DNA from 4 places in the Streptomyces sp. NBC_01320 genome. Region 2 is predicted to be linked to each of the others. Evidence: riboswitches for the same ligand, from Rfam matches in the RefSeq annotation. Region 2 holds a riboswitch; each other region holds the start of a gene.
What was found. A riboswitch is a leader RNA that binds a small molecule or an ion and turns the genes downstream of it on or off. The one in region 2 is predicted to bind cobalamin.
Positions count from the first base shown of each region.

Region 1: it holds a riboswitch for cobalamin, as region 2 does, so the genes downstream of both, OG395_RS11130 (CbtB domain-containing protein) here and OG395_RS38695 (cobalamin biosynthesis protein) in region 2, are expected to answer to the same signal.
Region 3: it holds a riboswitch for cobalamin, as region 2 does, so the genes downstream of both, OG395_RS44995 (ABC transporter substrate-binding protein) here and OG395_RS38695 (cobalamin biosynthesis protein) in region 2, are expected to answer to the same signal.
Region 4: it holds a riboswitch for cobalamin, as region 2 does, so the genes downstream of both, OG395_RS21595 (ribonucleoside-diphosphate reductase subunit alpha) here and OG395_RS38695 (cobalamin biosynthesis protein) in region 2, are expected to answer to the same signal.

Region 1 covers NZ_CP108390.1:2,360,683-2,367,695, reverse strand. Annotated here, with positions in the region: gene OG395_RS11150 (dihydrolipoyl dehydrogenase family protein) at 1-659, shown strand, start outside; gene OG395_RS11145 (DUF6131 family protein) at 818-973, opposite strand; gene OG395_RS11140 (Asp23/Gls24 family envelope stress response protein) at 1,186-1,680, opposite strand; gene OG395_RS11135 (histidine phosphatase family protein) at 1,978-2,556, opposite strand; adenosylcobalamin (AdoCbl) riboswitch at 2,683-2,831, shown strand; gene OG395_RS11130 (CbtB domain-containing protein) at 2,835-3,053, shown strand; gene OG395_RS11125 (CbtA family protein) at 3,083-3,856, shown strand; gene OG395_RS11120 (GNAT family N-acetyltransferase) at 3,924-4,487, opposite strand; gene OG395_RS11115 (tetratricopeptide repeat protein) at 4,804-5,160, opposite strand; gene OG395_RS11110 (pirin family protein) at 5,326-6,291, shown strand; partial or broken gene OG395_RS58255 (transcriptional regulator) at 6,654-6,719, shown strand; partial or broken gene OG395_RS11100 (RidA family protein) at 6,792-7,013, opposite strand, start outside.
Region 2 covers NZ_CP108390.1:8,509,269-8,516,281, reverse strand. Annotated here, with positions in the region: gene OG395_RS38715 (alpha/beta hydrolase) at 1-946, opposite strand, end outside; gene OG395_RS38710 (class II aldolase/adducin family protein) at 1,027-1,740, opposite strand; gene OG395_RS38705 (inorganic phosphate transporter) at 2,023-3,312, shown strand; gene OG395_RS38700 (hypothetical protein) at 3,325-3,558, shown strand; cobalamin riboswitch at 3,917-4,047, shown strand; gene OG395_RS38695 (cobalamin biosynthesis protein) at 4,195-5,175, shown strand; gene OG395_RS38690 (cobyric acid synthase) at 5,172-6,758, shown strand; gene OG395_RS38685 (putative cobaltochelatase) at 6,895-7,013, shown strand, end outside.
Region 3 covers NZ_CP108390.1:9,907,837-9,914,849, reverse strand. Annotated here, with positions in the region: partial or broken gene OG395_RS45025 (ATP-binding cassette domain-containing protein) at 1-90, opposite strand, end outside; gene OG395_RS45020 (DUF4097 family beta strand repeat-containing protein) at 104-769, opposite strand; partial or broken gene OG395_RS45015 (helix-turn-helix domain-containing protein) at 967-1,251, shown strand; partial or broken gene OG395_RS45010 (PRC-barrel domain-containing protein) at 1,540-1,860, shown strand; gene OG395_RS45005 (ABC transporter ATP-binding protein) at 1,972-2,766, opposite strand; gene OG395_RS45000 (FecCD family ABC transporter permease) at 2,763-3,857, opposite strand; gene OG395_RS44995 (ABC transporter substrate-binding protein) at 3,854-4,921, opposite strand; cobalamin riboswitch at 4,958-5,145, opposite strand; gene OG395_RS44990 (beta-ketoacyl-[acyl-carrier-protein] synthase family protein) at 5,227-6,450, opposite strand; gene OG395_RS44985 (acyl carrier protein) at 6,447-6,707, opposite strand; partial or broken gene OG395_RS44980 (acyl-CoA dehydrogenase family protein) at 6,823-7,013, opposite strand, start outside.
Region 4 covers NZ_CP108390.1:4,791,795-4,798,807, reverse strand. Annotated here, with positions in the region: gene OG395_RS21600 (ribonucleotide-diphosphate reductase subunit beta) at 1-227, opposite strand, end outside; gene OG395_RS21595 (ribonucleoside-diphosphate reductase subunit alpha) at 227-2,623, opposite strand; adenosylcobalamin-variant (AdoCbl-variant) riboswitch at 2,780-2,879, opposite strand; partial or broken gene tnpA (IS200/IS605 family transposase) at 3,039-3,425, opposite strand; gene OG395_RS21585 (RNA-guided endonuclease InsQ/TnpB family protein) at 3,500-4,717, shown strand; gene OG395_RS21580 (GNAT family N-acetyltransferase) at 4,733-5,248, opposite strand; gene OG395_RS21575 (N-acyl homoserine lactonase family protein) at 5,427-6,137, shown strand; gene mctP (monocarboxylate uptake permease MctP) at 6,211-7,013, opposite strand, start outside.

The sequences.
Region 1 (7,013 bases), 6.1 Mb from region 2:
ACGGCGAGCGCATCGAGACCGACGAGATCCTTTTTGCCACCGGCCGTGCCCCGCGCACCGACGACCTCGGGCTGGAAACGGTGGAACTGAAGCCCGGATCCTGGCTGAAGGTCGACGACAGCTGCCGCGTCGAGGGCAGCAACTGGCTGTACGCAGTCGGCGACGTCAATCACCGGGCGCTCCTCACCCACCAGGGCAAATACCAGGCCCGCATCGCGGGTGCCGCGATCGCCGCCCGAGCGCAGGGCACCGCGCCGCTGTCGACCGCGCGCTGGGGCGCACACGCCGCCACCGCCGACCACGCGGCCGTCCCCCAGGTCGTCTTCACCGACCCGGAGGCCGCATCCGTCGGGCTCACCCTCGCCGCGGCCGAGCGCGCCGGGCACCGGGTCCGCGCCGTCGACCACGACCTCGCCGCCGTCGCCGGCTCCGGACTGTACGCGGACGGCTACCGGGGCCGCGCCCGCATGATCGTCGACCTCGACCGCGAGATCGTACTCGGCGTCACCTTCGTCGGCCCCGGCATCGGGGAGCTGCTGCACTCGGCCACGGTGGCCGTTGCGGGTGAGGTCCCCATCGACCGGCTTTGGCACGCGGTCCCCGCCTATCCGACGATCAGCGAGGTGTGGCTGCGCCTGCTGGAGGCGTACCGCGGCTGAGGACGGCTGGTGAGCCGGTGCGTCGGCGACGGGTCCCGCCGTCCCTCGGAGGCACAGCGGGACCCGTCGCCGGGGTGCTTCGTCCCGCGCAGGTGCACGCTGCAACTACGTCCCCGAAGTGCCGGCGAGCTCACGGGGCGAAGCGTTTTTTCCGGTTCTCACCAGTAGTGGCGCCGTCCACCCATCCCGTGGCCGACAGCACCGAGAATCCAGAGGACCGCACCGATCAGCACGAGGGCGACGCCGATGGTCCACAAGATGGAAATTCCGGCCACCATGCCGATCACGAGCAGAATGACTCCGAGGACGATCATTGCGTCCCCCAATCTTTCAGGGCCACTTCCGAGTATGCGCCGGACGGCGTGTCTCGGCGTGGCAGACGACTGCCGTTGCTCGTACTGCCGTCCAGGGCCGGGAATCCCTGGCCGGGACCGCAGTGGATCACACGTGACAGCCGGGGTGTTCCGCGCCGCCGAGGCGGTCCGATGGGCCTTCTCGACCAGGCGCGATCCGGTCCGGCGAACCGCTACGCGACCCGCCTCTCCGGCACCTCCTGTTGCTCTTCCTCGTCGGGCAGCTTCACGTCGCTCACCAAGATGTTGACCTCCACGACCTCCAGACCGGTCATCCGCTCGATGGCGGCGATCACTTCGGTCCGGACGTCGCCCGTGAGCTCGACGATCGAGTATCCGTATTCGACGATGATCGACAGGTCGACCGCCGTTTGGACCTCGCCGACCTCGACCTTGACACCGCTGGTGACGGACTGACCTCCCGCTCCGGGTACCCGCTCCCGCACGGCCCCCATACCGCGGGCGAATCCCCCTCCCATGCCCTGGACTCCGGGCACACCCCGGGCCGCCAGCCCGGCGATCTTCGCCACCACGCCATCGGCGATCGTGGTTCGGCCCCGAGACCCAGGTTCCGTTCGGCGGTTTCCGCCGTGCGGTCCTGCCGCGTGCGTGGCCTCGGATTGCGAGCGCGTGGTTTCGGGCCGGTTCACCTGTGTTTGATCGGTCATGGTCGGTCGCCCTTCCGATGAGAAGGTGGGTTCGAACGCCTTGGCCAGTTTACGTACCATTTGTCCATGTTGCTCGAGCGGTACGGGTGTAGGCGGACCCACGGGCGGGCCCGCGCGGAGAGAGGGGCGGGTGGGCGGACTGCCCCTTCTCGTCCTCCCGCCTTCCTGGGCTCCGCCTCCACGACCGCTTCGGTCTCTCCGTCGGCGGACTCGAACAGGCCGACCGGTCGTCGGGGATGGTGTGACCTGATGCCACCGGCGTGGTGGGCCGGTCCGGTGGTGGAGGCCGACGCCGGATTACGGGACGTCGGCTCCGGTGCTCAGGGACCGCCCGCAGCGCAGGTTCCAGCGGCCGGACCGGCCGCTGAGCTCGGTCAGCGTCAACGGGGCGACGTCCAACCGCCAGAACGTCTGCGGCGGAAGGTCCAGCGCATGCACGATCGCGGCGCGTACCACTGCGGGTTCGGCCACGGCGATCACGCGGCTGTCACCGGCGCCGTCCCGATGCAACGAGTCCAGCCAGCCGCCGACCCGCGTGCACAGGTCCAGCAGCGACTCACCGCCGTGCGGTGCCGCCGAAGGGCCGGACAGCCAGTCCGACACCGCCTCCGGCTCGGCCTCGCTCACCTCAGCCAGCCGCTGCCCGCTCCAGCGCCCCAAGTCCCAGCCACGGAGGGCCGGTTCGGGATCGGACCGCAGCCCCAACGCCTCGGCGGTCCCGGCGCACCGCTCGTCCGTGCCACACACCCGGCGGTCGGCGGCAGGCATCGCGTCCGCGGCCGCACGCGCCCGCCGGACACCGGACGCGTCGAGCGGGGCGTCGCCGTCGAAACGGGCTTCACGCAGCGCCGCGTTGAGCGCCGGTGAGATCAACATCACCTGTACCGTCAACACCGGTGTCAACTCCCTGAACTGTGGCCTCTCGGGTAAGCACACCATGGCATCCGGGCCTCCCGGCCCCGCGGATGGCGCCATGGCGGCGCGTGCCCGCAGGCGGTATGGTCGCGACGAACATGACGACGGTGTGATGGAAGTCCGGTGAGAATCCGGCACGGTCGCGCCACTGTGAACCCGTACCCGTACGGGAAGTCAGACCCGGCACTGTCGTCTCAGGTACCACGATCGGGACGCGTGTTCCCCCAGGAGGTTCTGCCATGGCACAGACTGCTGCCCCCGCAAGCGTCGCAACACCCGCCATCACCCCCATCTCGCTGAAGGCCATTGCCCCGTGGGCGGTCTTCTTCGGCATCCTCATGCTCGTCCTGCTGTACTTCGTCGGCGCCGAGCAGGGTGCCACCGCCGTCATCTCCGGCGAAGGTGTCCACGAGTGGGTTCACGACGGTCGCCACCTGCTCGGTTTCCCCTGCCACTGACACGCTGCGCACCCCAGGGGAACCCGCTCATGAACTCCATATCCGTCAGAGCCCTGCTCGTCCGCGGCATGCTGGCCGGACTTGCCGCGGGCGCGCTCGCTCTTGCCGTCGCCTACTTCCTCGGTGAATCCCGGGTGGACGCGGCGATCGCGCTCGAAGAGGCTCACAGCCACGACCACGGCGGCGGCGAGGAAGTCGTCAGCCGCACGATGCAGTCCACCGCGGGTCTCGCCACCGGTGTCCTGGTCTTCGGCGTGGCTATCGGCGGCATCGCCGCGCTGGTCTTCTGCTACGCCCTCGGCCGCATCGGCAGGTTCGGCCCGAGGGCCACGGCCGCATTGATCGCGTTCGGCGCCCTGCTGACCGTGTATGTGGTGCCATTCCTCAAGTACCCGGCCAATCCGCCGGCTGTCGGAAACCCCGACACGATCGGCCAACGCACCACCCTGTTCTTCCTGATGGTCGCCCTCAGCGTGCTGCTGGCCGTCGCTGCCGTCATCTTCGGCAAGCGGCTGGCTCCCCGCCTCGGCAACTGGAACGCGTCCATTGCGGCGTCCGCCGCCTATGTGCTCGTCATCGGGCTGGCCTACGGCTTCCTGCCCTCGTTCAATGAGGTCGGAAAGGACTTCCCGGCCAGTCTGCTGTGGGAGTTCCGCCTCGCCACCCTCGCCGTTCAGGTCACGCTGTGGACCACTTTCGGTCTGGTCTTCGGCTATCTGACCGAGCGACTGCTGGTGCCGAAGACCGGCACGGTGACGTCCGAGGGCGGTACCACGTCCCATGCGGCCGCCGCTGCGAGCTGAGGCGCCGGCCGACTCGTCGGCCGTATGACGGCAGAACCCGCCGGAGTGTCCCGGCGGGTTCTGCCCTTTATGCGGCGTCCGTCGCGTCGGTGGCTTCAGCCACGTACGTCATCTCCGTTGCGTCCGGCGCCTCCGGCGTGTCCGACCATTCGATGAGGAAGTGCTTCACCCGGTCGTCCGCCCTGACGAAACACATGCCTGCCGCCACCATGACACGCTGGGACGCGATGTTGTCGAGGTCGGCATCGCCCTTCACGGCGGCGATGCCCTCGTCGCGGGCGAGCTCCAGCAGCGCCCGCAGCGCCTCGGAGGCGTACCCCTTACCACGCGCCGCAGGGGTCAGGCCGTAGCCGATCGTCACTTGCCCCTCCGCGTTCGGAGCGCCGTGAAAGCCCACTCCGCCTATGGCGTGTCCGTCCTGGCGGAGGCGGATCTCGTAGGCGCCGAACGGCTGGGGGTTGCCGGTGTCGGCGCAATGCTCCAGGAAATGCCCGGCCCCGGCCGCGTCGCCGTCGGTAGGGTACTCCGGTGCCCATAGGGCCCCTGGCCCCGGACGGCGGGCCACTACGTTCTCCGCCTCGGCGGGACTCAACGGGTGGAGTACGAGTCGAGGTGTCACAAGATCTCCCATGACCCGTCGGACTATCACGGCGGCGAGCCTCGGCGCACCGGAATAATCGGATTCTTTGCTGCCTGAAGGGGTGGGCAGCCGTGCCCTGACCTTCGAGCAGTGCGCGGAGGACCACGTGGCGGCCTTCCGCTGACACGGGCCCCGGTCGACGCCGCCGGCACCTCCCGGGCCGACGCACGTGGACACGGCCCGTCCGCAACGGAGGGCCCGGGCGGCATGCGTTCGCCGACCGGGCCCACCGTCTTGCACCCACAGCGGCCGGGAAGGAGGGCGGGGCTTCCCCGTCGGACAGCGTCCGTCCCGAAGCCTCGCCGTCTCAGCTGCCCATGTCCTCCCCGAAGTCCCCCGACATCGCCGCCGCCATCCTCAGGTGAGGCGTCGCCTCCTCCTGCCGGCCCTGCCGCTCCAGGGTGCGGCCGAGCATCAGCCGCGCATAGTGCTCCACCGGGTCGCGCTGCAGCACCGCCCGCAGCTCCGTCTCGGCCTTGCCGAGCCGCGCCGAGTGGTAATAGGCGCGGGCCAGCAGCAGCCGCGGCGCGACCTGCTCCGGTGCCTCCTCGACCAGTCCGCCCAGGATCCGGGCCGCGGTCAGGTACTCCTTGGCCTCGAAGAACATCCGGGCGCGGTCCCAGCGGTCGGCTGCCGTGCCGAACTCGTAATAGGTGTCGTTCACTTGTCCTCCTCGGTCGCGGCTTTCGGCGATCCGTCGGGCCATGCGTCCCGTCGTTCGCGCAGCCCGCTGTCAGCTTCCACAACACATCACTATGGTTGAACATTCCACCAAACTTTTGGCGTGGGTATCGACCGCCCGCGCCGGCACAGGAATAGGTTGAGCGCCATGAGCAATCTCGATCGCCAGGCCGCACTCTCCGTCTGCGGCGGCCGGGGCTTTGTCGTCGCCGACCCGGTGCGTGAACTCCTCAACCCGCGTCACGTCCAGCTCGGCGAGTCCACCGAGGTTCGCAGGCTGCTACCCAATCTCGGCCGCCGGATGGTCGGAGCCTGGGCCTTCGTCGATCACTACGGCCCCGACGACATCGCCGACGAACCCGGGATGCAGGTGCCCCCCCACCCCCACATGGGCCTGCAGACGGTCAGCTGGCTCCACGACGGCGAGGTGCTTCACCGCGACAGCCTGGGGAGCCTGCAGACGATCCGCCCGCGCGAACTGGGACTGATGACCTCCGGCCGGGCCATCAGCCACTCCGAGGAGAGCCCGAAGCCGCACGCTCGCTTTCTGCACGGCGCCCAGCTCTGGGTTGCGCTGCCCGACGCTCACCGCCAGGTCGAGCCGCACTTCCAGCATCACACCGACCTGCCGACCGTCACCGCCCCCGGCCTCGCCGCAACGGTGATCCTCGGCGAGCTGGACGGCGCCACCTCTCCCGGCGCCGCCTACACCCCGATCGTCGGCGCCGACATCGCCCTGACTCGTGGCGCCCAGGCGCGCCTGCCGCTCGATCCGGACTTCGAGTACGCCGTACTGTCCATGTCCGGCGAGGCGGAAGTCGACGGCGTGCCCCTGCTGCCCGGATCGATGCTCTACCTCGGCTGCGGCCGCACCGAACTCCCGCTGCGCGCCGACTCCGACGCCGGGCTGATGCTCCTCGGGGGCGAGCCCTTCGAGGAGGAGCTCGTCATGTGGTGGAACTTCATCGGGCGGACGCACGAGGACATTGCGAAGGCCCGCGAGGACTGGATGAACAGTTCCCGCTTCGGCGAGGTGAAGGGCTACGACGGTGACCGACTGCCCGCCCCCGAACTCCCGCCCGTGGCGCTGAAACCGCGGGGGAGGGTGCGCTGACCTGGGAAAATGCCAAGTCGGCAGTCCGGTGGGCCCTCTGCGGCGCTCCAGCCCTGCGCCGTCCGGGTGGGGCTGGGTGTCGCATCTCGCGGTGTTCCCTGAAGCGGCGTCCACGATCCGAGGGTGTGGTCGTCCGTCAGCGGCTTCAGCAGACCTTGTGCTGACCCAATGTCGACTTCGCTGATGGCGTGTCAGGCGACGTTTTCACTGGCTGACGTCCGCGATGGGCCGGCCGGCGTGCCGGCCTCGGCGCGATTGCGACTCGACGTCGCCCGGACCGGCTGATTGCTTCACGTGTCTTTCCCGGAAGGCGGCGGGGCTGTCCCGGAGCGGTGGCGGCGCCCCGCCGCGGGACACCAGGGGGCTCAACTATCAGCTACGCGCTCGCCGGCGGCGACGTCGCCGAACTCCGGCGCGCGGCTCGCCGAACCACCCCAGACCGAACTGTCAGCGCGACAAGGTGGGTTGCCGCCCGAACTTCGGCAGTCGGCCTTCAGCCGCAGCTCGATGTGAATACCGACCTCGACGGGAGTGTTGAGGGGGGAGGGCCGCGAGCCGATCGCACTGCGGGGTGGACGCCCTGTCCGCGAGGACTTCGCCGAGCAGCTCGCCGGCGCCATTGATGACGCCGAACTGGCCGGTGAAGTCCGGCGCGGTGTCGACGTATCCGACGGCCTTGACGACGTGGGTGATGCGATCGAGGTGTCCGGCCGACTGCTTCA
Region 2 (7,013 bases):
GCGTCGGGACGCGCAGGGCCTGCGGGAGGGAGGTGTCGAGGAGTCGGGAGCCACGCACACCGGTCTGGCCCTGGGCGGCGCGCAGGGCGAGAGGCAGCAGCGGGGCCGGGACGCCGCGGGCGGTGGCCAGGGCGCGCAGGGTGGTGGCCCAGTCGAGCACGGGGGAGTCCAGGACGAGGCCGCAGATCCGCTCGCGGAGCGCGGAGTTGACGGCCGCGTGCAGCGCCATGGAGGCGCCGGTGGACCAGCCGTGCAGGACGACCTTCTCGGCGCCGTACCGCAAGGCGAAGCGGACGGCCGCGTCCAGGTCGCGCCATTCGGACTCGCCGAGGTGGGCGAGTCCGTCCGGGGAGCGCGGGGCTCCGGGGTCGCCGCGGTAGGCCAGGCCGAGGACCGGCAGCCGCAGCCGGTGCAGGAACTCCATGATGTTCATGGGGTGTTCGCGGGTGGTGCCGAGGCCGTGCACGGTGATGACCCAGGTGTCCCGGGGGCCGGGCACGAACCAGGCGGGCAGGATGCCGAGCTCACCGGGGATCTCGACGTCCCTGTGGTCGAGGCCGAGTGCCGTGCCGGGGTCGCCGCTGTGCAGCGCGGGGGTGATCCTGACCTGGGCGCCGGGTTCCAGGCTGCCGTCGTTGACGCGTTCCAGTCTGCGTACGACGGCGTCGGCGGCGTGCGGTGCCTGCTCGATCACCGGGCCGACGACGGCCTGGACGCCGTCGCCCACCAGTCCGTACGTACCGGGCCGGAGCGCGGCGAAGGAGCGCGTCAGTGTGACCTGCCCGGCCGCCGTGGCGTGCACGGTGAGTTTCCGGTCGGCGGGGAGCGGACGTCCGGACGGCGCCCTCAGGGCGACGTCGCTGGCGTACCGGCCGGCCACGACCGCTGCCGCGCCGACGCCGAGGATGGTGGTGACGGCTGCTGCCGTCGCTGTAGCCGGGCGCACTGCTTCAGTGTCGGAGGGTGTGCCGTGCCCGGCCAGTGGACGGGGGCCGTCCGGTGGCTCGCCGGGCCGCCCTCTCCCGGTCAGCCGGGTTGTCCGTACCCCTTCAGGGCGTCCTGCACGTCGCGCAGCTGAGCGAGGGAGAGCAGGGACGGGGTGTGGCCGGGTACCGAGCTCGCGGTGAGCCAGAGCCTGCACATCCATTCCAGCTGGGCGGTGCGGTCGTAGGCCTCGTCGAGGGTGGATCCGTAGGTGACCGTTCCGTGGTTGCGGAGCAGACAGCCCGTGCGGTCGCGCAGGGCGGCCAGCATGTGCTCGGCCAGCTCCTGCGTTCCGTAGCGCGCATAGGGCGCGGTACGGACGGGGCCGCCGAGCATGGCGGCGGCGTAGTGCACCAGCGGGACCTCGGGGACGAGGGTGGAGACGGCCGTGGCGTGCACGGCGTGGGTGTGCACGACGGCGGCGGCGTCGGTGTGGCGGTAGACCGCCAGGTGGAGCGGGAGTTCGCTGGTCGGGGCAAGGACGCCGAGCACCTGGTTGCCGTGGAGGTCGACGGCCACGGTGTCGCCCGGGCCGAGCCGGTCGTACGGCACACCGCTCGGCGTGACCAGGACGAGGTCGCCGACCCGCGCCGACACATTGCCCGAGGTGCCGACGACCAGGCCCTCCGTCGCGGTCCTGCGGGCGGTGGCGACGACACCGTTCCAGGCCTGCTCGATCGCGTCGCGCGCATCGTTCGCGTCGTGCCCGTTATGACCGTTGTGCCCGTCGCGTGCGTCCTGGTGATGATCGCTCATGGGGGAATCCTGTCAGCGGGGTCGGCGCGGCAGGGGGTCCCGGGTGACCCACATCTCCTTTCGAGGGTTTCCCGGCCCCGGATCACGGGGCGCAACGGGGGGCGGGAGAGGCGAAATCCGGCCACGGCGGGCGCTGCGCCCCGCATCGACTGTCGGTGGCCCGACAAAGAGAACGGCTCAACTCCGTTTGGAGTCACCGCAGGGCCCCGCTCAGTTCATCTTCCGTTCATCCAGGTTGCCTACGTTCCACGTGCCAATGACGTCGAACGATTGCCTGGGTAAATGGAACACATCACGCTGCTACTCGCGATTGTGATCGTGACAGCTCTAGTGTTCGATTTCACGAACGGTTTCCATGACACCGCGAACGCGATGGCGACCACCATCTCGACCGGTGCCCTCAAACCCAAGACGGCGGTGGCCATGTCCGCCGCTCTCAACCTCGTCGGCGCATTCCTGTCGGTGGAGGTCGCCAAAACGATCTCCGGCGGGATCATCAACGAGGAAGGGCTGCGGACAGAAGTCATCTTCGCGGCCCTCGTCGGCGCCATTCTGTGGAATCTGCTGACCTGGCTGGTCGGCCTGCCGTCCAGTTCGTCCCACGCACTCTTCGGCGGCCTGATCGGCGCCGCGGTGATGTCGGCGGGCTGGTCCTCGGTCGACGGCGGCACCGTCGTCACCAAGGTGCTGCTTCCCGCGGTCGCCGCCCCGGTCGTCGCCGGTCTCGCCGCACTGCTGGCGACCAGGCTGACCTACCGGATCGGCGGCGGGATCCGTAACGACGCCCAGGAGAAGGCCACCGCCAAGGGCTACCGGGCCGGCCAGATCGCCTCGGCCGGACTGGTCTCGCTCGCCCACGGCACCAACGACGCGCAGAAGACCATGGGCATCATCACCCTGGCCCTGGTCACCGGTGGCGTCCTGTCCCCCGGCTCGAACCCGCCGGTCTGGGTCATCGTCTCCGCCGGTCTGGCCATCGCACTCGGCACCTACCTGGGCGGCTGGCGCATCATCCGCACCATGGGCAGCGGCCTCACCGAGCTCAAGCCGCCGCAGGGCTTCGCCGCCCAGACCAGCGCGGCCACGGTCATCCTGGCCTCCTCGCACCTCGGCTTCTCCCTCTCCACCACCCAGTCCTGCTCCGGCGCCGTCATGGGTGCGGGGCTCGGCCGCCGGGGCGGTGTGGTCCGCTGGTCCACCGCCACCCGGATGTTCGTCGCCTGGGGTCTGACCCTGCCGGCCGCGGGTCTGGTCGGCGCGGGCGCGGAGTTCCTCACCAAGCAGGGCACCTGGGGTGTCGCCGTCGTCGCCGTCCTGCTCGTCGCGGGCTCCGGAGCGATCTGGCTGCTGTCCCGGCGCAAGCCGGTCGGGCACGACGATGTCGCGCCCACCGGTGAGGACGCCGAACCGGCCGGTGTCATCACCACCGCCATCGCGGCCGTCACCCCGCCGCCGCCCGCCGGGGCGGCCGCGGTCGCCACGGCAGTGGACACGACCACGGACCTCAAGACCACCATCCCGGCCCAGCCCGGAACCGTCGCCGCCGATCCGGCGCGGCCCGCCACGGTGTAAGGACAGATCACCATGAACATCGACTGGGCAGCTCTCGGCTCCGTTTTCGGCGTCTCGCTCGTCGTCACCGTCGCACTGGTGGGCCTCTTCACCCTGGGCATCGTCGGCCTCTCCAAGCAGCCCGAACCGGCCGCGCAGGGCGGCTCCACCGGAGGCTCCCTGGTGCTCGCCCGTGCGGGTGCGTACCTCTGCTTCGGGCTCTGCGCGGCCGCGGTCGCGTACGGGATCTATCTGATCGTCGCCTGAGAGCCTGTCGGGTGACCTTCGATCGGATAGCGGACGCGGTCTGGTGCGTGCGATTCCAAGGCGTCGGGATGTCCTCGGATGGGGTCTCCCCTGCTCGAACGAAGCCGAGAGCCTGGGGAAGGAGCTACTAGGACATTTCGGCAACGCGGGAAGCGTGCGTGCCAGGGCGCGGCCGCCCGATCAGAGGTCACCCGACAGGCTCTGAGCCCCTTCCCGCACTCTCCCATCGGGCCGGACGCACCTCGCGTGTGTCCGGCCCGATGTGCGTCTGCGCACACTGCACCGCCGCAGGTCAACGCCAGGTTGACGGGCGTTCGCGGAGCGTGGTGGACTGCCGGAGCCATTTACGGCGACAGCAGAGGAAGCCGGTGCGAATCCGGCGCGGTCCCGCCACTGTCACCGGGGAGCAGTCCCCCACACCGGAAGTCACGGCTCGCGCATGCGGGTTGGAAGGCCGGGGGAACTGCGGATCCGGGAGCCAGGAGACTCTCGCCGCCGGTCACGTCGAACCAGGGCGCGGACCCTGAGTGAGGACATATCGCCATGCCCGGCTGCCGTGCGTCCGCCGTTTCTGTGCCGCTCCCACCAGGAGTCGGCTGTACGAAGGTCCTTCGAGGCAGTACGGCCGGTTGAGCCGTGCGAGCCGACCGCATCTTCGCGTACGGCGCCGCCGCCGGCCTGATCGGCGATCTGCTGCTCGGTGATCCCCGCCGGGGGCATCCGGTCGCCGCCTTCGGGCGGGCCGCGGCGGGCGTCGAACGGCGTCTGTGGCGCGACCACCGCGGGTGGGGCGCCCTGCACACCCTGGTCTGCGCCGGAGGCGCTGCAGGTGGAGCCGCGCTGGCCGCCCGTGTTGTACGCCGTCGTCCCGCCGCCTCCGTCGCCCTGACCGCGGCCGCCACCTGGTCCGTCGTCGGCGGCACCTCGCTGGGGCGCGAGGCGCGCGCCATCGGCGGCGCGCTCGCCGCCGGTGACATCGAGCTGGCCCGGGAGCGGCTCCCCCATCTGTGCGGGCGCGATCCGCACTCCCTCGACGGGCCGCAGATCGCGCGCGCCGTGGTGGAGTCCGTGGCCGAGAACACCTCGGACGCGGTGGTCGGCGCGCTGGTGTGGGGCGCGCTGGGTGGCGTGCCCGGACTCGTCGCCTTCCGCGCCGTCAACACCCTCGACGCGATGGTCGGGCACAAGTCGCCCCGCCATCTGCGCTACGGCTGGGCCTCGGCCCGCCTGGACGACGTCGTGGGCTGGCCCGGTGCCCGGCTCACCGCCGTGCTCGCCGTGGTTGCCGGGGGGCAGCCGCGTCGAGCGTTGCGGGCCTGGCGGGCGGACGCGGGCAGACATCCGAGCCCCAACGCGGGTCCGGTGGAGGCCTCGTTCGCGGGGGCGCTCGGCGTACGGCTCGGCGGGACCCTCGCGTACGGCGGACGTGTCGAGCACCGGCCGGTACTGAACGGCGCAACCGGCCGTGCGGTGGAGACCGGGGACATCGAGCGCGCGGTGCGGCTGTCGCGCCGGGTGGGGGTGCTGGCCCTCGGCGTGTGCGCGGCGGGCCGGCTGATCGCGGGACGGTGGTCGCCCTCGGGGCGGCGTCCGGCCGCGGGACGGAGCGGGAAATGAGCGGCGGACTGCTGGTCGCCGGAACCACGTCGGACGCGGGCAAGAGCGTCGTCACGGCAGGCATCTGCCGGTGGCTGGTGCGCCAGGGCGTGAAGGTCGCGCCGTTCAAGGCGCAGAACATGTCGCTGAACTCGTTCGTCACCCGCGAGGGCGCGGAGATCGGACGCGCGCAGGCGATGCAGGCGCAGGCCGCCCGGGTGGAACCGACCGCGCTGATGAACCCGGTGCTGCTCAAGCCCGGCAGCGACCGGTCCAGTCAGGTCGTCCTGATGGGCAGGCCGGTGGGCGAGATGAGCGCGCGCGGTTACCACGGAGGGCGACAGGAATCCCTGCTCGGTACGGTCGTTGACTGCCTGGAGCAGCTTCGGAGCACCTATGACGCCGTGATCTGCGAGGGTGCGGGCAGCCCGGCCGAGATCAATCTGCGGCGCACCGACATCGTGAACATGGGGATCGCGCGGGCCGCGCGGTTCCCCGTCGTCGTGGTCGGCGACATCGACCGCGGTGGCGTCTTCGCCTCGTTCTTCGGCACGACGGCACTGCTCAGCGCCGAGGACCAGGCGCTGATCGCCGGCTATCTGGTCAACAAGTTCCGCGGCGACGTGTCGCTCCTGGAGCCGGGTCTCGACATGCTGCACGGGCTGACCGGGCGACGGACGTACGGAGTGCTGCCGTTCGCCCACGGCCTGGGCATCGACGAGGAGGACGGACTGCGGGTCTCGCTGCGCGGGGCCGTACGCGAGTCGGTCGTCGCGCCGCCGCACGGAGAGGACGTGCTGCGGGTCGCGGTGTGCGCCGTACCGCTGATGTCGAACTTCACCGATGTGGACGCGCTGGCCGCCGAACCGGGTGTCGTGGTCCGGTTCGTGGACCGGGCGGAGGAGCTGGCCGACGCGGATCTGGTGATCGTGCCCGGCACGCGCGGGACGGTGAGGGCGCTGGCCTGGCTGCGGGAACGGGGGCTGGCCGACGCGCTGCTGCGGCGGGCGGCGCAGGGGCGTCCGGTGCTCGGCATCTGTGGCGGGTTCCAGGTGCTCGCGGAGCAAATCGAGGACGAGGTGGAATCGCGGGCGGGGCGGGTCGACGGGCTCGGACTGCTGCCGGTGCGTATCCGGTTCGACCACGAGAAGACCCTCGCCCGGCCGGTCGGTACGGCGCTCGGGGAGCCGGTGGAGGGGTACGAGATCCACCACGGGGTCGCCGATGTGCGGGGCGGCGAGCCGTTCCTGGACGGGTGCCGGGTCGGCGCGGTGTGGGGGACGCACTGGCACGGGTCGTTGGAGAGCGATGCGTTTCGGCGTCGGTTCCTGGTGGAGGTCGCGGCAGCGGCGGGGCGGCGGTTCGTGCCGGCGCCGGACACGAGTTTCGGCGCTCTGCGGGAAGAGCAGCTGGACCGCCTGGGGGACTTGATCGAGGAGCACGCGGACACGGGGGCGTTGATGCGGTTGATCGAGGCGGGGGTACCGGAGGGATTGCCGTTCGTGGGCCCTGGGGCACCGGAGGTGCCGGCGGCCCGAGGGCGCGGTGTTGTGGCTGGTGCACGTCGCGCTGACGAGCCCGGGGTGGCTGGGGGGTCGACGTGAGGGGAACGCCTACGGCGGGCTTTCCTCCCCGCCCCGCCCCTTCCCGTAACCGGGGCTCCACCCCGGACCCCAGTCCTCAAACGCCGGACGGGCTGGAACGCGGCCCGCGGATGGATGACGTCGTCAAGGAGGCTTTGTGAGTACCCCGTATCCCTTTACTGCCATCGTCGGGCAAGACGATCTGCGGCTCGGATTGTTGCTGAACGCCGTATCGCCCGCTGTCGGCGGTGTGCTCGTGCGTGGGGAGAAGGGGAC
Region 3 (7,013 bases), 1.4 Mb from region 2:
CTCGGGGGCGGCCAGGTCGACGCCGTCGAGCACGACCGTGTCGCCGTAGGACTTGCGCAGCCCGTTCGCCGCGATGGCCAGGTTGGTCATGATGGGTGCTCCTTCAGAGGCTGCGGGCGGCGATGTCGCCGTAGGCGGTGGTCGCGTGGATGTTCAGGCCGGCGGCGCCGTCGGTGTTCTTGAGCGCGTTGTGGATCCGGCCGTAGGTGGTGCCGGCGTCCAGGGAGGCGGAGACTCCGCGGGCGGCGCCGACCGAGATCTCGCCCGCCTCGGTGCGCAGTTCGACCGTGCCGCGCACGGCCTCGGCGATCCGGATGTCGCCCTTTTGGGTGCTGATCTCCGCGGGGCCGCCCAGGCGGCCGACCGAGACGTCGCCGGCGAGAAGGGTGAGGCGGGCACTCGCGGCCTCGTCGAGCTTGACCGAGCCCTGCGCGCCCTCGAAGGCGACGTCGCCGAGCCGTCCGACGCCCCGGAACTCGGCGTCGGCCGCCTTCGCCTCGATGCGGGAGCCGGCGGGCAGCTGGACGGTCACCTCGATGGATCCGGAGCTGCCGAGGATCCGGTTCTTCGCCGAGGCCTCGATCCGCAGGACGCCGTCGCTGTATTCAACCGTGGTCTGCTCCGCCGCCTTCACGTCGCGGCCGTGCGAAGCGTCCGCGGGCAGGACCTCGACCGCGGTGTCGGCCCGGTCGGCGGCGATGAACCGGACGCGCCCCGCGGGGATGTCGAGGACGGCGGAGATCGGGGCGGGGGTGTCGAACTTCTGCATGGTGCTCTCCTGTCGACTCATTGTTTCTGACATCGGAAACGCTACGTTGCATTCATGAATCCATCAATACACTCGTTGCGAACTAGCAACATAGATGCAGGTGAGGCTCAATAATCGTTGCAATGGTTTTGAATCTAATGCAATGATGGCCAAGCAGCGCATTGCAATGGATTGACAATGAACGCAATGCCGGAGGCGTGAGGAAGCGCCGGCAGATCGCGCTGGGGCCGGCCGACGGCCTCCCCTACGCGGAGATCGCCAGACGTCTCGACCGCCCCACCTCGACCATCACGCGTGAGGTGATGCGGAACGGCGGCCCCACCGCCTACCGCGCCGACCTGGCCTACCGCGCCGACCTGGCCCACCGCGCCGACCTGGCCCACCGCGCCACCGAACGCCGCGCTCACCGGCGCAGGCAGGCCGCGCCCCGGGGACCGGAGGCGCCCACGCAGTCCCACGGAGGCGACGCCGAGGCCAGGCGGCCTCGTTCATGCCGACCGGTGCGGTCGGCGCGCCGTTCGGCCGGGCCGCCCGGGTGCCCGTCCACAGTCCCACGTACGCCTTTTGTCATGGCCTCACTCGAATGGTCCAACGCCGGGCTGTTCCCCCAACACCACCGGCATCGCACGCTGACGTCCCGGATGCGACGGGCCACGGTTCCGGGCCGGGAAGTTGCATCGCCCATCCGGGTGAGGCGCGATGGAAGCCGGACGTGCCGTCCTCGGTGGAGCCGACCACAGAACGCGCGCCCGGGCGAGGAGGAACCGGTCATGGGAGCCGCTGACGGTTTCACGGATTCCAAGGAGCTCGACGGCCTGACGGTGTACGACCCCAGGGGCGAGAAGGTCGGCACCGTGGGGCGGGTGTATCTCGACGACGCCACCGGCAGACCGGACTGGATCACGGTGAAGACCGGCCTGTTCGGCATGAAGGAGAGTTTCGTGCCCCTGGAGGGCGCTCGCCGGGTCGGCTCCGATCTGCACATCCCTCATCCGAAGGACCGCGTGAAAGGCGCCCCGAGAGTGGACGCGGATGCGCATCTCTCCGTCTCCGAGGAGGAGGAGCTCTACCGTCACTACGACCTCACCAGGTGAGTTCCACGGCCGGTCCCGGCGCCCCGGGCAGGCGCGGCTCCCGGGAGCGGACAGGCCAGGGGCGGGCCCGCACCGTGCCGGGGTCCGCCTCCAGTTCCGTACGTGCGGCTACTCCGCCCGTCCGGGCAGAAATCGCACCGAGGGCCGCCCGTCCGGGCCGTCCTGGGTGACCACCGCCCGTACCCGGTACACGTCCGCGATGAGTTGCTCGGTGATCACCTCCGCCGGGGTACCGGCGGCCACCACCCGCCCCTCCTTCATGACGACGATCCGGTCGCAGAACATCGCGGCCAGATTGAGGTCGTGCAGGGCGATGACGCCGGTGACGGGCAGCGAGGTGACCAGGGACAGCAGCTCCAGCTGGTGCTGGATGTCGAGATGGTTCGTCGGCTCGTCCAGCAGCAGTTCACGTGGCTGCTGCGCCAGTGCGCGGGCGATCTGGACACGCTGGCGCTCGCCCCCGGAGAGCGTGTGCCAGGACTGGTCGCTGCGTTCGGCGAGTCCGGTGCGTTCCAGCGCCTCGCGTACCGCTTCGTCGTCCGCGCGGCTGGGCGCCGACCAGGCGCGGCGGTGCGGAATGCGGCCGAGCCCGACGACGTCCCGGACGCGCAGCTCGACCTGGGTGTCGGCGTGCTGGTCGACCACGGCGACCCGCTGCGCGACGGTGCGCCGGCCGATCGCGGCGAGCGGTTCGCCGTCGAGCGTCACCACGCCCGCCGACGGCGCGAGGACCCCCGCGAGCACCCGCAGCAGCGTGGACTTGCCCGACCCGTTGGGGCCGAGGAGTCCGACGGTCGCGCCGGGCGGGGGGACGAGGCAGACCCCGTCGAGGACGAGACGACCGCCCGCCTCCCGGGAGACCCGCTGGGCGCGCAGACCTGCGGCGGTGCCGGTGGATGTCATGTGGTCCTCCGGGTGCGGTACAGGACCGATACGAACGCGGGTACGCCGATGAGGGCGGTGACGACGCCCACCGGCACCTCCTGCGGGTCGAGGACGGTCCGGGCGAGCGTGTCGACCCAGACCAGGAACACCGCCCCGGCCAGCGCGGTGACCGGTAGCAGCCGCCGGTGCCCGGAGCCGGTGAGCGCCCGGGCGGCATGGGGCAGCACCAGTCCGACGAAGCCGATGGCGCCCGCCGAGCTGACGAGCGCGGCGGTCAGCAGCGCGGTCGTGCAGAGCAGCACGATCCGGGTGCGGCCGACGTTGACTCCCAGTGCGGCGGCCGCGTCCTGACCGAAGGCGAAGGCGTCGAGCGTACGGGCGTGGCCCAGACAGATCAGCAGGGTCACGACGAGCACGGTGAAGCAGACCCACACATCGGTCCAGCCGACCCCGCTGAGCGAGCCGAGCAACCAGAACAGCACACCTCGGGTCTGCTCGGCGTCGGCCGAGGTCATCACCACGAAGGAGGTCAGCGCGGAGAACAGCTGCATCGCGGCGACGCCGGAGAGGACCACCCGGTCCGTCGTACCGCCGAGGGTGTGGCTGAGCAGCAGCACCAGGGCGAACGAGCAGAGCGCCCCGAAGAATGCCCCGGTCGAGATCGACACCGCTCCCCCGCCCACCCCGAGTACGACGACCACGACCGCGCCCGTCGATGCCCCGGAGGAGACGCCGAGGACGAACGGGTCGGCGAGCGGGTTGCGGAGCAGGGACTGCATGACCGTGCCGCACACCGCGAGCCCGGCGCCGCACACGGCGGCGAGCAGAGTACGGGGCATGCGCAGGTTCCAGATGATGCCGTCCCGGATCGGGGTGAGCCGCGAGTCGCCCACCCCGAGATGGGCGGCCACCGCGGACCAGACGTCGGCGACGGAGATCCGGGCGGGGCCGATGGTGACGGCGACGGCAACGGACAGCGCGAGCAGGGTGACGCCCGCGGCCCACAGCACGCCGTCGCGCAGCCCCCGCGTGCCACCGGGCCTACGGTGCGTATCGGTTCCGGGTGCCTGCTCCGTACGTACCGCTGCGACCCGTTCGGTGTCCGTCACCCGGCGAGCCCGAACGTCCGCAGCCCGGCGGCGACCTGTTCCAGACCCTCGACCGTCCGGATGGACGGGTTCATGGCCTGGCCGCTGAGGAGCACGTACCGCTTGTGCCTGACGGCGTCCATGTTCTTCGTCGCGGGATTGGACTCCAGGAACTCGATCTTCTTCGCGGCGCTCTCGGCGGTCTGTGCCTTGCGCGTCAGATCGCCGATGACCAGGACGTCGGGGTTGCGGTCGGCGACGGTCTCCCAGCTGATCTGCGGCCATTCCTCATGGGTGTCGTCGAAGACGTTCTTCGCTCCGAGCTCCTTGGTGATGACGCCGGGTGCGCCGCAGCAGCCCGCCAGGTACGGGGCCTTGGAGTCGGAGAACCAGTAGAGGAGGGTGGCGTCGGAGACGTCGATGCCGTCGGTGGCCTTCTTCACCCGCTCCCGCAGCCGGGCGACGAGCTCGTCTCCGCGCTGCTGGACACCGAACACCGCGGCCAGGTCGCGCACTTCGCCGTAGACGCTGTCCATGGTCAGTGCTTCGGTACGCGCTCCGTCGCCGCCGCCGCTGTTGTCCTTGCCGGTGCAGTCGGCGGGCGACACGTAGGTGGGGACACCGAGCTCCTCGAACTGTTCTCGGGGGGCGACGCCGCCCTTGGCGAGGGTCGATTCGAACGAGGCGCTGACGAAGTCGGGTTCCTGGTCGAGGACCTTCTCCGACGACGGCCGGTTCTCCGAGAGACGTGGCACCTTCGCGTTGGCCTTCTCCAGCCCCTTCATCACCGGGTCGGTCCAGGTGGCTGTGGCCGCCAGCCGGTCGGCGAGGCCGAGGGAGAGCAGGATCTCCGTCGATCCCTGGTCGACGGAGACGGCGTGGTGCGGTGCGGCTGCGACGGTGACGGTGCGGCCGCAGTTCCTGAGCGTCACCGGATAGCCTTTTCCACCAGCTGACTTGGCTGTGGAGTCGTCGGTCCCTCCGCCGCACGCGGTCAGCAGGAGGAGTGCCGCCGCGAGCAGGGCGGCGGCGCGGACAGGGCTGGCTATGGACGGCACGGAGTCCCTCTGCGTCTCAGGGCCCATGCGCGGAGCCCGGTGTACGGAGTGCTGCCGCCCGGTACCGGGCGGCAGGTGCCAGCAGGTCTTCGGACTCGGGTTCCTTCGGACGGGACGCCTTCCCAGGACATCCGTGGATGTCCCAGTGGCCGTGGCCCCGCCCGTCCCCCTCACCGCTGCGCGTCAGCTCCGGATTCGCACCGGATTCCCTGACCCCTACGTGGAGTTTGACTGGCTTTGGCAAGCTATCACGCTGCCCCGCGCGGCTGGTCGGCGGTGTGGTGGGGCCGCAGGCGCCCCGGCCGTCCCGCCCCGGCCCGCTCCCCCCATGCCTACGGGCGCTGGAGGGCGACCACGGCGTTGTGGCCTCCGAACCCGAAGGAGTGGCTCACGGCGCGCCGGACGGGCCGGTGGCGAGGCTGTTCGGTGACGCAGTCGATGTCGAACTCGGGCGCCGGGGCTTCCAGGTTGGCGATCGGCGGTACGACGCCGCGCTGCAGCGTGAGGATCGTCAGCCCCGCCTCGATGGCTCCGGCAGCCCCCATGCAGTGGCCCAGTACCCCCTTGGGGGCGGTGACGGGTGGCCGGTGCGGGTAGGCCCGGCTGATGAGAGCGGCTTCCGTGGCGTCGCCCAACGGTGTCGACGTGCCGTGCGCGTTGACGTGTTCCACGTCCTCGGCCCCCCAGTCCGCGTCGCGCAGCGCGGCCTCGACCGCGGCCCGGGCGACGGCGCCGGACGGATGCGGACTGGTGGGATGGTGGGCGTCGGTCGTGGCGCCCGTCCCGGCGAGCAGCGCCCGCGGGACCGCTGCCCGGGCCCGTGCGTCGTCCGCCCGTTCCAGCACCATGACGGCGGCGCCCTCGCCCATGACGAGACCGGCGCGGTCGGCCGCGAAGGGCCGGCAGAGGCGGGCCAGGTCGCCGTCCCTCGTCGCGGCGGCACCGGACCGGGCGAATCCGGTCATGGCGACCGGGAAGACGATCGACTCGGTGGCTCCGGCGATCGCGAGGTCGCACTGCCCGGTGACCAGCAGGTCCCGGGCGACGGAGAGCGCGGTGACCCCGGACGAACAGGCGGTGCACGGCGCCAGGCTGGGACCGGTCGCCCCCATCCGGATGGCGATCTCCGCAGCGGGCATGTTCGGAATGGTGAGGAGAATCCCCGCCGGTGAAGTGGCCCCCGGTCCGCGCCGGTCGAGGGCGACGGCCTGTTCGGTCAGGCCCGCGGAGCCTCCGCTGCTGGTGCCGACGACCACGGCGACCCGGCTGCCGTCCCAGTCGGCCGGGTCCAGTCCGGCGTCCGCGACCGCTTCCCGCGCGGCGAGGACGGCGAACTTGACGTACCTCCCCATCCGGAAGGCCGCACGGCCGCCGACCGCCTCGTCCAGATCGATGCCGGAGACCGTGCAGGCGAAGTCGATCGCGCAGCCTTCGAGCTCGGGGACGGTGCGGGCCGGTGAGACCCCGGCGCACACCCCGTCCCAGGTGGTGTCGGTGTCGTTGCCGACCGGGGTGATCATCCCCAGGCCGGTGACGGCGACGGCAGGCCTGTTCATCGGGCGTTGCTCATCGCGGGGTCGCCGCTCACCGCAGCATCGATGAACGTCGTGATGTCGGCGAGGGTGGCGTCCTTGTAGAGCTTGTCGGAGTCGGCCTCGACCCCCAGCGTCTCCTTGATGATGACGGCGAACTCGGCGACGGCGAGGGAGTCCATCTCCAGGCTGTCCATCGTGGAACCGGGAAGGATCTCGGCGGCGGGCACCTTGAAGGTGTTCGTGAGTACGTCGGTGATCTTGGGGTGAATCGCGCTCATGATCTTCCTCTTCGCTAGGTCGTACAGTTCGCGCACGTCATGCAGGTTCCGGCGATGCCCGGGACGGCGGCACGCACGGTCCCGACGCCGATGTAACTGACTCCCGATCTGCCGGTTACGCCTTGCGGCGAACCGATTCGCCAACGATCATCCGCCGCTTCGTACAGCACCGGGAGAGGACGGATACGGTGCCCCAGTACGCCAGCAGAACGGCCCGGACTCCGAGGGACCCGACCGCGTCCCGTACCCGGCACAGGTGCCCGGCAGTTCGCTCGGCCGAGGCCTTCACCGCTCCCCCTGCGCCCC
Region 4 (7,013 bases), 3.7 Mb from region 2:
ACGATCGAGTCGCCGGTCGCGAAGAACGCGACGAGCCGGCCGATCATGTGCTGCTCGGCGGGTGTCAGCTTGGCGAGATCGGCGACGTCGGAGTGGAGGTCGACCTCCTCGACCGTCCAGGTGTTCTTGATCGCGTCGCGGTAGCGCTCGTAGAAGTCCGGGTAGCGCATGGGCCGCAGGGTCAGTTCGAAGCCCGGGTCGAGCAGATTCTTGTCGGTTGAGCTCATTACTGGCAGGCCTCGCAGGACTCGGGGTTTTCGAGGGAACAGGCGATCGCGTCCGCGTCGGGAGCCGAAGCCTGCTGTCCGGGAAGGGCAGCGGCGACCGTGGCCTGACCGGACGCCGCCCGGGCGATCCGGGTGGCCGGGCGTGAGCGCAGGTAGTACGTCGTCTTGAGCCCCTGCTTCCAGGCGTAGGCGTACATCGAGGAGAGCTTGCCGATCGTCGGCGTCTCCAGGAACAGGTTCAGCGACTGGCTCTGGTCCAGGAACGGTGTACGCGCCGCCGCCATGTCGATCAGACCGCGCTGAGGGATCTCCCACGCCGTGCGGTACAGCGCCCGTACGTCCTCCGGGATCCAGGCGAAGCCCTGCACCGAGCCGCTCGCCTCGCGCAGCGCCTCGCGGGTCCGCGCGTCCCACACGCCCAGCTGCTTCAGCTCGTTCACCAGGTAGGCGTTGACCTGGAGGAACTCACCGCTGAGGGTCTCGCGCTTGAAGAGGTTGGAGACCTGCGGCTCGATGCACTCGTACACCCCGGCGATCGAGGCGATCGTGGCGGTCGGAGCGATGGCGAGCAGCAGCGAGTTGCGCATGCCGGTCTGTGCGATCCGGGCGCGCAGCGCTTGCCAGCGCTCCGGCCAGCTCAGCTCGGTGTCGTAGTGGTCGGGGTGCAGTACGCCGCGGGCGGCGCGCGTCTTTGACCAGGCGGGCAGCGGACCGGAACGCTCGGCGAGGTCGCAGGACGCCTCGTACGCGGCGAGCATGATCCGCTCGGAGATCTTCGTGGAGAGCGCGCGGGCCTCGGGGGAGTCGAACGGCAGCCGCAGCCGGAAGAAGACGTCCTGGAGCCCCATCGCGCCCAGCCCCACCGGACGCCAGCGAGCGTTGGAGCGGCCGGCCTGCTCGGTCGGGTAGAAGTTGATGTCGACGACCCGGTCGAGGAACGTCACGGCGGTACGGACGGTGGCGTCCAGCCGCTCCCAGTCGATGTCGCCGTCGGCCACGAACGAACCGAGGTTGACCGAACCGAGGTTGCAGACGGCGGTCTCGCCGTCGTCGGTGACTTCGAGGATCTCGGTGCACAGGTTCGACGAGTGGACGACGCGACCCGGCTCGGCCGTCTGATTGGCCGTCCGGTTGGAGGCGTCCTTGAACGTCATCCAGCCCTGACCGGTCTGCGCGAGCGTCCGCATCATCCGGCCGTACAGCTCACGCGCGGGCATCGACTTGCGGGCCAGGCCCTTGGCCTCGGCGGCCCGGTACGCGGCGTCGAACTCGTCGCCCCACAGGTCGACCAGTTCCGGCACGTCGGCGGGGGAGAACAGCGACCAGTCGCCGTCCGCGTCGACCCGGCGCATGAACTCGTCCGGGATCCAGTGCGCCAGGTTGAGGTTGTGCGTACGCCGCTGGTCCTCGCCCGTGTTGTCGCGCAGCTCCAGGAATTCCTCGATGTCCGCGTGCCACGTCTCCAGGTAGACGGCGGCGGCGCCCTTGCGGCGGCCGCCCTGGTTCACTGCGGCGACCGAGGCGTCGAGCGTCTTCAGGAACGGCACGATGCCGTTGGAGTGCCCATTGGTGCCGCGGATCAGTGAGCCGCGGGCGCGGATCCGGGAGTACGACAGGCCGATGCCGCCCGCGTGCTTGGAGAGCCGCGCCACCTGGTGGTAGCGGTCGTAGATCGAGTCGAGCTCGTCCAGCGGCGAGTCCAGCAGATAGCAGGAGGACATCTGCGGGTGCCGGGTGCCGGAGTTGAAGAGTGTGGGGGAGGAGGGGAGGTAGTCGAGGCGGCTCATCAGGCCGTACAGCGAGGCGACCTCGTCCAGTGCGCGTACCGACTCGTCCTCGGCGAGACCGGCGGCGACGCGCAGCATGAAGTGCTGCGGCGTCTCGATGACCTGGCGGGTGAGCGGGTGGCGCAGCAGATAGCGGCTGTGCAGCGTCCGCAGCCCGAAGTAGCCGAACCGGTCGTCGGCGCCGTCGGCGAGGGACTGCTCGACCAGCGCGTCGAGCCGGGCCGCGTGGAGTGCCACGAACGCGGCCGTGCGGTCCGCGATCAGACCTTCGCGGTGGCCGACGGCTACCGAGGCGGAGAACGACAGCGCGCCCTGACCGGCCGCCTCGTCCGCGATGGTGCGGGTCAGGAGGCGGGCGGCGAGCCGGGAGTACGAGGGGTCCTCGGCGATCAGACCCGCGGCGGCCTCGGTGGCCAGCGCGCGCAACTCCGCCTCGTCCGACGCGGCGTTGCGGCCGCGCAGCGCGGCGGCGGCGACGCGACCGGGGTCGGTGTCGGGCAGATCGGCAGTGAGGTCGGTCAGGGTCCGCAGCAGTGCGGTACCGGGTCCGTCGTTCGTGGTTCCCGCGGACTCGGCGACTGAAGCCGGATCGGCTGGCGCGATGGTCACGTGGTGCTCTCCCTCGCTCGGCTCGGGGCCGGCGGGGGAGCGGGGCAGCCGCGCGGAGGCATGCCCGAAGAAGGAGGGCAGCACTGCGTGCGGCGTCCACCGGCCCATCCGCGAGGCCCGGACGTCTGGGCGTCCGGATCGGTCGAGCCGGACGCGCTGTCGGCAGGTCCTCGGACTTTCAGGGTGCGCAAAGGGGCACCGAATACACCGTTGCGGGACAGTTCCGGATTCGCACCGGATTTCCCTGCGGCGACAGCGAGCACGAGCATACATGTGGGGGCCGCCCGATGAGGCGGCCCCCACATGTTGTGTCGTACGGGTTCAGCATGATCGTACAAGGAGTCCCGATGCTTGGGCCCGGGAGGAATTGTTTCCCGTGGCTCGTAGGTGCGGAGTGCTGGAACAGTTTCGAAGGTCAGGTGGGTCGTTTCTGTTGCTCGATGTACTCCTTGATGAGGGACAGGGGTGCCCCGCCGCAGGACGGGGCGAAGCGGGACGGTGACCAGAAGTGCTGGCCCCACAGGTACTTGTGGGTGAGGTCGGGCAAGTCCTGTCGGAGGTGGCGAGTGGAGGCGTCCTTGAGGCAGCCGGCGAGTTCGGAGAGCGCGACTTTGGGCGAGTAGTGGACCAGGAGATGAACGTACTTGGTCCTGTTTGCCGTTGAACTCGACCAGCGTGGTACCGAAGTCCGCTCGCACGTCCCCCATGACCTGCGCGCAGCGCATCAGGATCTCGTCGGTGAACACGCCCCGCCGTATGTGGGGATGAAGACCAAGTGGGCGTGCAGGGTATGAATGATCATTCTTCCTCCGTGTATATCGGTGTGTAGTGCCTAATCTCAGGACGTGGGTCAATCTTGGGCGTTAGTCTGGCCGGGTGAAGCTGGTGGTGCAGGTCAAGCTCTTACCGACGTCCGTGCAGGCGGCGGCACTTGAGGCGACCCTGCGTGCCTGCAACGAGGCAGCCTCGTGGGCGAGTGAGGTTGCGTTCGAGAGGGAAACGTTCCGGAACTTCGCGCTGCGCGAGCACACCTACGCCGAGGTGAAGGAGCGGTGGGGGCTGGGAGCGCAGGCCGCCCAGCACGTGATCAAGAAGACCTGCGACGCGTACACCACGCTGCAGGCGAACCTGCGGGCGGGGAACCTCGGCAGGCCCGGCACGAAGCGCCACCGCCAGACCACCGGCAAGCCGGTCTCCTTCCGGTCCCATGCGGCCCAGCCCTATGACGACCGGATGCTGTCCTGGCAGATGGACACGCGCACCGTCTCGATCTGGACGACTGCCGGGCGGGTCAAGGGAGTCGCGTTCACCGGCAGTACGGAGCAGCTGGCCACCCTCGCCCGCTATCGCAAGGGTGAGTCGGATCTGGTGTGCCGGGACGGCTCCTGGTACCTGGTCGCGACCTGCGAGGTGCCCGAAGCGGAACTGAATACCGATCCGGTGGATTTCCTTGGGGTTGATCTGGGGATCGTGAACATCGCCACCACTTCGGACGGCCGCATCATGGCCGGACGGCAGCTCAACCGCATGCGGCTCCGCGACCGGAAGCTGCGCACCAAGCTGCAGAAGAAGAACACCAAGTCCGCCATGCGCCGCGCCGTACGGCGGCGCCGCAAGGACGCGCGGCGGGCCCGGGACATCAACCACAAGATCGCGAAACATATCGCGGCCGAGGCTGAACGCACCTCGCGCGGAATCGCCCTGGAAGACCTCACGGGCATCCGGGCGAGGGTACGGCTTCGCAAGCCCCAACGGGCCACGCTCCACACCTGGGCCTTCGCCCAGCTGGGAGAGTTCATCGTGTACAAGGCCCGCCGGGCAGGAGTGCCGGTGGTGTACGTCGACCCGGCGTACACCTCCCGCACCTGCGCCCAGTGCGGGCACATCGACAAGGCGAACCGGGTCTCCCAGGCCCGGTTCGTGTGCCGGTCGTGCGGATTCGTTGATCACGCCGACCGGAACGGCTCCCGCAACATCCGCGCCCGCGCGTGGACGTTGTGGCGACGCGGGGCCCCGTCAACGGCCCCTGCCGTCCCGCCTCCACGGCGGACGGCTGAACGCGGACAACGCATCACCGCCAGTGATGTCGCGTAACGCAAGCCCATCGCCTCAGCGACGGGTAGTTGACAGGCTCAGGCTGTACGTGAGCAGCGGGAGACCTGGAATGGGATCCCAGTCGCGCTCCGGAGTCCGTACGAAGCCCAGGCGGCGGTAGCCCCGGTGGGCCGCGAGCATGGCCGGCGTCGTCGACAGGACGAGCCGCGCGATGCCTTCCGTGCCGCGAGCCCGGTCGATACAGGCCTGTACGAGCGCCTCGCCGGCGCCAAGGCCGCGCGTCTCCCGTGCGACGGCGAGCATCCGGAACTCGGCCTCGTCGGGGCCGGCGACGTCAGCCCACGTATTGCCGGGCGGTGCATACGTGACTCCGCCGAGGAGCGTGCCGTCGGCACCGACGGCGACGAACACCTCGGCCTCGGCGACGCGACGGAGCACGGCCCGGAGCTTTTCGAGATACGGATCGTCGGCGCCGAAGTCGAGCAGACCGTCGTCGAGGTCGGCGTGGGCGGTGATCTCCCCGAGGGCGGTGTGTTCCGCTGGGGTGATCGGGCGGATCAACAGGTCCATGCCGGGGGTGTGCCGTACCGGCGAGGGAACCAGGGACTGTCTTCCGGATCGGGCCTGATCCAGACGAAAGGCCCTAACGCTGACGGCTGCTCAGGCCAGCTGTTTTCGCTGTGAGCCCGCCGTGTCCGCTGTCGGTGGACAACCCGGAAAGAACACAACGGTGCGCCATCATGACCGGATGGAGCGGAACGCAGCGGTGCATCGACTCGACCTGGGGTACTTCGTCCGACCTGCATCCGAGACCGGCGGCCCTCAGCCGCGGGTTGAACCCGTGCTCGCCTATTTGGTGCGGCGCGATGAAGGACTGATCCTCTTTGACACCGGTGTCGGATCCGCCGATCCCGAGGCCGAGGCCCACTACCGCCCTCAACGACGGCCGCTGGAGGGCGCCCTCGCGGCGGTCGGCGTCACCCTCGCGGATGTCTCCCTGGTCGTGAACTGCCACCTTCACTTCGACCACTGCGGCGGGAACCCCTTGCTGGCCAGAAAGCCGATCCTGGTGCAGGCCGTGGAGCTGGCCACTGCTCGCCAAGGCGATTACACGATTGACGAACTCATCGACTTCCCCGGTGCGACCTACGAGGAGATCGGCGGCGAAGCCGAGGTCTGGCCTGGAGTCTGGATCATTCCGACCCCCGGGCATACCGACGGGCACCAGTCGCTGGTGGTCAGGGAGAGCGATGGGACGGTGGTCCTCGCCGGTCAGGCGCACGACTTCGCGTCCCATTTCGCGTCGGATCACCTTGCCCGCCAGGCCACGCTCCAGGGTCTGGAGCAGCCGCTTCCGACCTATCAACGATGGCTGGAGCGGCTCACCGACTTCGACCCCCGACGCGTGCTCTTCGCACACGACTGCTCGGTCTGGGAGCCGCCCCGTCGGAGCGGCTGAGAACATCCACCCCAGGCGATACCCGGCTACCCAGGACAGGACTGGACCCTTCGACAAGATTTTCAGCAGTCTTCTAGCCGGCGGACGGGCTCGCGTCGGGTGACGGGCTCGACTCGGGCCTGGCCGACGGGAGTTCCACCCGGACGCCCGGGTCGCCCGCGTCCGCCGTGTAGTCCGCCGGGGAGGTCTCGTCGACGCCCGCCGGGGCCTTCACCGCGTTCAGGACGAACGTCAGCACCACGGTCACCACGGCGTTCAGCACGAACGCCGTCAGACCGATGTAGCCGATCTCGCCGATCCCCGGGATCTCCTTCGAGGATCCGCCGAAGTGCGCCTGGGTCGGGCTCGCCACTCCGTACGCGGCGAGCGTGCCGTACACCATGCCGACGGCCCAGCCCGCGAGCAGCGCCCAGCGGTGGAACCATCGGGTGAACAGGCCGCCGACCAGCGCCGGGAACGTCTGCAGGATCCAGATCCCGCCGAGCAGCTGGAAGTTGATCGCGACCGTCTTGTCCATGGTGAGGACAAAGACGAGCGCACCGACCTTCACCAGCAGCGACACCAGCTTGGAGACCTTCGTCTCCTGGGCCGGGGTCGCGTCGGGCTTCAGGAAGTCCTTGTAGATGTTCCGGGTGAAGAGGTTTGCCGCGGCGATCGACATGATCGCGGCGGGCACCAGCGCGCCGATGCCGATCGCGGCGAACGCCACACCGGCGAACCAGTCGGGGAACATGTTCTCGAACAGCTGCGGGATCGCCAACTGTCCGTTCTCCACCTTGACTCCGGCGGCGATCGCCATGAAGCCGAGCAACGCCAGCAGGCCCAGCATCAGCGAGTACAACGGCAGGATCGTGGTGTTCCGCCGGATCACCTCAC